2 regions of the Solibacillus sp. FSL W7-1436 genome follow, and region 2 is predicted to be linked to the other one. Evidence: riboswitches for the same ligand, from Rfam matches in the RefSeq annotation. Region 2 holds a riboswitch; the other holds the start of a gene.

Region 1 (3,170 bases), 2.4 Mb from region 2:
GGAATCAGTTTTTCCGGATCGATTCCTTCTAAAACAGGTTGTGCGGCATGAGCTGTTCGTCCTACTGGCTTGGAACCGATAAACAAATCGAACTTTTTCTTGCGGTATACAATACCGATATCATCAAAAACCGCGCGATAACATGCCATACCACATCCATTAAAACCGACGTGCAGCTCTTTCGGCATTTTAATGCCACCGAGCGTTTCCATGATCTGTTCGGCATATGGAATGGATTCCGCTTTTTCCCCGTAACAGAAATCACACGCCTTGACGATTACTACGTCACCGACCGGTTGAACGAGTAAACCTGTTTGTTCCACTGTTTTGACCAGTTTTTCAGGCGAATCGGTCGGTACCTTCAGTACAAGACGGTGGTCAGGCGTATACTCCATCGTACCTCTTTCTCCGACAACCTCTGCCAATGTAATCATTTGATGGGGTGTAATCATTTTATTGGCAACACCCGGTGATACAGCAAACTCAAAGATGGATTCCACCTGTTGCTGCACTAAAAAAGGGTTTTCTTCAACTTTTACAGCAGATGTTTCTTTATGTACGAGCGTTAGTGCTTCATTTGCCAGCTGTAATGCATTTGCTTTAATATCCGCTGCTGGTTCAACTGTTTTTTTCTCGATTGCTACAATTTTTTCATACCCGGTCTTCGATTCACCCGTTTCCTGATCCAATGCCCATGGTTCCGCTTCTTTTTTCAATCGCTGGTGCGGTTTTAACAGCTGTTTTTCATCACCTAATGTATATTTTCGCTGATAGCCGCGCGGTGTAATGATTTTATTGTCATAGTAAAATGTTGAAGAGTTCCCCACGACGACCGTTGTCAGCATTCCGATATCATGTTCCAGCATCTCTGCCAATGTTGTTAACACAATATCCTGTGTATCCCGGTAAGCAGCTTTTACTAGTCCAACAGGTGTATCAGGAGAACGATACTTCAGCAAAATACGCTGTGCTTCAACAATTTGTCTTGTGCGTCTGCCGGATTTCGGATTGTAGAACGCAACGACAAAGTCTGCCATTGCAGCTGCCTCAATCCGTTTTTCGATGACCGTCCACGGTGTTAAGTGGTCACTTAAACTAATTGTGCAAGAATCATGCATAACAGGAGCGCCTAGTAAACTTGCACAGGAGTTAATCGCAGATATTCCCGGAACTACTTCCACTTCAATGCCTTCTTTTGCAGTCCAGCCCTTTTCGATTAATACTTCGTATACGAGCCCTGCCATTCCGTATACACCCGCATCCCCACTGGAAATAACAGCAACTATATGACCGGCTTCAGCCTGTTTTACAGCTTCCTGGGCACGTGATACTTCCTCTGTCATTCCTGTACTGACAATGGTTTTCGCCGTCACTAAATGCTCGATCAGTTCCACATACGTCTTATAGCCCATAATATGGTCACTTTGCTGTAGAGCATCGACTGCGCGTTTTGTTATATGCTCCCGATCTCCAGGACCAAACCCTACAACAAAGATTTTTCCTTTTTGCATGTTAACACCCTCCATTTAAAAAATAAAAAATGCCCGTACCTCTCGTCAGAAAGAGGTACGGGCATGTGAAATTAATACTTAAGAAAGTATAGAAAAACACAAAAACAATTACTTGTTTCGCCTATACTTCTCCCTCCGAAAAGTAAGTATCGTTCGAATAAGCAGGTTTCCTGGCTTAAGCTTCCTTTTACTTTCACATCTTCCCATCATTACGACAGTGATTCATTGTGATTTCATCAGCTATTACAGTAGCGGGGGCTGCATTAGTCTTTCACTAATTTCCCTTTTACCTTACAAAAATCTGTAAGCACTTATTCAAATTGCAAATTATTAAATTATTATAAAATTAAAAATAACATAGTCAAATAAAAAATGATAGGGTAATTATTACCTCATTAATCTTTTTCAGCATAAATGAAGCGGTTATAATTTGTGAATTAAGTGGTTCGTACATAAATTTACTAGTTAACTAATCAAAGTTTGTCGATTATTAATTATTCATTTTTTATCCAATTACACTATCTCAATTAGCAATTTTTCAGTTGATAGGAATAGTCTCTTGTTCCCCCATCTAGTAATTCTTTATACGTTGAACCATTCAAAAGGATTATACAATATTCCAGAAATATCCACACACAAGCGAGAATTAATTTATCTACAATGTTTACATCCAAAACCGAATAGACGAAGTATTCAAAAAAATATCGTGACAATCCAAAAAACAAGTGATAATATTTCCAACATGGTGACAATTGAATGATTTTTGGTGCTTTTTAAGCTTAATAGGGAAACCGGTGCGATTCCGGTACTGTCCCGCAACTGTAACTCGGAGTATTGCATAACACGCCACTGCATTTTTTGTGGGAAGGCTTGTAATACATTGAAGAGGAGTCAGGATACCTGCCAAAAATGACTGATTCAGACCTACGAGGATAGGTGCGTGAAAATAAGCGCTTGACGCTTGTTTTTTGTAATGCACTTTTACTCTGAAAAGTGTATTTTTTTGTGCACTTTTTTCATCAAAAAGAAAAAGGAGTAAAAAACATGAAACAATTATTACCAAAACTTGCTTACTTCGGTATCGTTCTGTTATTTATACCGAAACAAGCATACGCCATGCACATTATGGAAGGATTTTTACCAATCGGATGGGCACTATTCTGGTTTGCTCTATGTTTACCGTTCCTGGTAAAGGGCCTACAAGTAATTCGTCTAGTCGTAAAAGAAAATCCGGAAAGCAAGCTACTACTCGCGCTTTCAGGTGCTTTTACATTCGTATTGTCTGCTTTAAAAATTCCATCGGTTACAGGCAGCTGTTCTCATCCCACAGGTGTTGGTTTAGGTTCAATTTTATTCGGACCGTTTGTGATGAGCGTCTTAGGTTCAATCGTCCTATTATTCCAATCCGTTCTACTTGCACATGGTGGACTTACAACATTAGGTGCGAATATTTTCTCAATGGCCATTGTGGGTCCTTTTATTGCTGTTGGTGTTTTCAAACTCGCGACAAAATGGGGGTTATCCTTTAGTGTAGCTGTATTTTTAGCGGCAATGCTTGGTGATTTAGGTACATATGTAATGACATCTGTTCAGTTGGCATTAGCCTTCCCTTCTGAAGCAGGCGGTATTTTAGGATCATTCCAGAAATTTGCGGGCATC
Region 2 (3,170 bases):
GATGAGCTTCACCCAAATAAATTTCCATGCAAAAAACCGCTCTTTCAATTTCTTGAAAAAGCGGTCTATATTTTTATTGTCCATATTTCGATACAAATTAGATTGCTTTATTATAATAAGAGGCTTTGGATCCTTTACTTCTTTTTACGGCCAGAAGCTCTTCCAATTTCTGAATATATTCACGATCTGCTGATATTCTCGTGAGGCTTGTTAATAAATATGGTCTTAACCCGGAATTAATTTTTTGGCATCGCGCAAGATTGATCAAATACTTGGCCATCTTAAATGATTTTAAGTGCGTATGTCCATTTTTAAATTCCTTCTTCGTATTGACGACCATATACTCCTGCTTTCGCCCTTTATAAAAAGGAATAATAATAAACTCATCTTTTTTAAAAATTTGATTCATATTATCTTCATCCTTTTCGAATATATTCAAAAACGACCTTTCACATACGGAGAAATAGTGATCACCCCGTTCCCTTTAATGCCCCTCCCGCCTCTCCTCTTTATTGGTCTTACTTTTCCTTACCCTATTTAACGGTTACTTTATTCCAGGTTCCATGAAAAAAGCACTTTTTTAACTATTTTTAACAGTTCACAGATGTTTTTACATGTAGTTAATATAGGATATTACAGAGGGCATGCATTTGACAGGACAATTGCTTGATTTTTACTGAATTTTCTGTAAAATTAAGTCAAGTTCTATTCATTACTTTGAGTGTTTTGGTCACACATTGCATTTACGAGGAGTGGATAGGGCTTTCTTTTGAGTTCTCCCCGCTTTGTACATGAGACGGGAGTTCCGCTTATTAGATAATTTACTGGTAAAACAAATGGAATAGACTGAAAAACTGCACTTATTTTCCAGGAACGTTTTATTTATAAAAAAAGCTACACTAAAAGTAGTTATTACTTTTAATGTAGCCCGTTTCTTAAAATTTATTTTATTAATTTTACTTTTTGAATAACTTCTCTACTTCGCTACTATAAGCGCTGCCGCTTCTTCCAGTGTGACCATATTCGTAATCATCGAACACGCCGCATCAAGAATCGGGAACGCCAGTGCAGCACCAGATCCTTCCCCAAGCCGCATATTCATATGCAGCATCGGTTCCAGTCCTAAAAGTTCGGCCGCGATTTTTGCGCCCGGCTCTTCCGATAAATGCGATGGAATCAAATACGCTTTCACATTCGGATTCAATTTATAGGCGATCAATGCCGAAACTGTTGAAATATACCCATCAACTACGACCGGCACACGATTCGCTGCAGCTGCAAGGAAAATTCCCGCCATCCCGCAAATCTCCAGCCCGCCTACTTTTGCCACAACATCAATCGGGTCATCCGCATTCGGCTTATTCAATGCAATCGCTTTTCGGATAACTTCGGCTTTATATTCGATGCCGCCAGCCCCGACACCAGCTCCAAAACCCGTTACTTCCAGCGGATCACAGTCGTGAAGTACCGAAAGCACCGCAGCACTCGGTGTCGTATTTCCAATGCCCATTTCCCCTGTACCGATTAGATTGACACCGCTTTGAATGGCTTCTGTTGCGACTTCAATCCCGACTTCAATCGCTCGGATCGCTTCTTCACGCGTCATCGCAGGTCCTTTTGCCATATTGTCTGTCCCGTATTTCACCTTTTTAATGATGACCCCGGCATCTTGAGGCAAGTCTTCTTTTACACCGATATCCACCGGGATGACTTGTGCATTCGTAACTTTGGCAATCGTACACATCCCTGTCGTCCCTTTCGGAAACGATAGTGTTTGGAAAACCGTTGTACTTTGCGGGTTCGGTGTTACCCCTTCCTCATACACACCGTGGTCCGCTGCCATGACGATCATCGCTTTGTGATCGATTTTCGGCGCAAGCTCCCCGGTAATTGTGGCGATCTGCATTGCCAATGATTCGAGCTTTCCTAAACTTTGCGGCGGTTTGGCTAAAGAGTCTATGTACTGTCGTGCGGCTGCTTCCATTTGTCGGTCGATTTCCTGAATTTGTTCAAGTGTCTGCTGTAGTAATTTCATGTTTCGTTTCCCCCATTAATATGAATTTTGACAATAAAAATAGCCTGCAGTTTATTCGAACACAAATAAACTACAGACATATCCAGTGTCTATAAACAGTAAGCATATTAGGCAGGTCTCCTGGCTCAGATTCACAGTTTCCTAGCTCCTTCCCAGATTGACATCCAGTGGGTTTTGCTATGAAACTCCTCCATACAGTGTTGGGATTACGCTAAAGCTTTTCACTTTATTCCCTATTCTCCCTTAACGGGCACCTAATGCTTGATGAATTTAACATTACTTTACTTTGAACCTGTTTTTTCGTCAAGGGGTCTATTTATACGTCTCCCCAATCGTCAACATTTTCAACTCCACATCTTCTAAACTCGCTCGCTGCCAATGAACATGCAGCCGGTCAATCGCTTCTTTCGGTGTATCGTCCGCCAGCATATACGCACCGTAATGCATTGGAATAAACACTTTTGCCCCGACATCACAGAACGCCTGGATCGCTTCTTCCGGTGTCACGTGAGAGGCATGCATAAACCATTCCGGCTCGTATGCACCGATCGGCATTAATGCTGTATAGATATTGAAGCGTTCGCCGATTTCTTTGAAGCCTCTAAAATACCCGCTATCTCCGGCATAATAAATACTTTGCGCATCCGATGCCGTTTGCAATACGAAGCCGCCCCAATGCGATGTATTCGTGTCCCACGGCATGCGTCTTGTCCAATGCTTCGCGGGAACGAAATGAATTTCAAGCGTCCCTGCCTCATGCTTGTCATACCATGATAGCTCGGTAAAGTTGCGTAGCTTATGACGCTTCATCAAATAACCGAGCCCTTCCGGAATGAGAAATAATAAATCCGGGTTTCGTTTTTTCAATGCCTTTAACGTCGGTACGTGCAGGTGATCGTAATGCGCATGCGAGATAAGTACGATATCAATATCCGGCAGCTCATCTAACTGCAAACCCGGCTTCGTTAACCGTTTCGCCACGCCCATCCAATTTGCCCAAACCGGATCCGTTAAAATATTAAGCCCTTCTTTTTGAATTAAAAATGTCGAGTGGCCAATCCACGTAACAGTTTGCTCCGAGCGGTTACTTTGTAAAAACGCAACCTGCTTATCTTCACACTGCGGTACTTCGTAA

The links. A riboswitch is a leader RNA that binds a small molecule or an ion and turns the genes downstream of it on or off. The one in region 2 is predicted to bind cobalamin.
Region 1: linked by a shared signal. The riboswitch ahead of cobJ (precorrin-3B C(17)-methyltransferase) and the one ahead of cobT (nicotinate-nucleotide--dimethylbenzimidazole phosphoribosyltransferase) in region 2 are both predicted to bind cobalamin.

The regions. Positions count from the first base shown of each region.
Region 1 covers NZ_JBBOWV010000001.1:2,954,502-2,957,671, reverse strand. Annotated here, with positions in the region: gene cobJ (precorrin-3B C(17)-methyltransferase) at 1-1,511, opposite strand, end outside; cobalamin riboswitch at 1,655-1,841, opposite strand; cobalamin riboswitch at 2,259-2,433, shown strand; gene MKX73_RS14480 (energy-coupling factor ABC transporter permease) at 2,556-3,170, shown strand, end outside.
Region 2 covers NZ_JBBOWV010000001.1:556,810-559,979, forward strand. Annotated here, with positions in the region: gene MKX73_RS02795 (hypothetical protein) at 98-409, opposite strand; gene cobT (nicotinate-nucleotide--dimethylbenzimidazole phosphoribosyltransferase) at 977-2,035, opposite strand; cobalamin riboswitch at 2,129-2,306, opposite strand; gene MKX73_RS02805 (MBL fold metallo-hydrolase) at 2,348-3,170, opposite strand, start outside.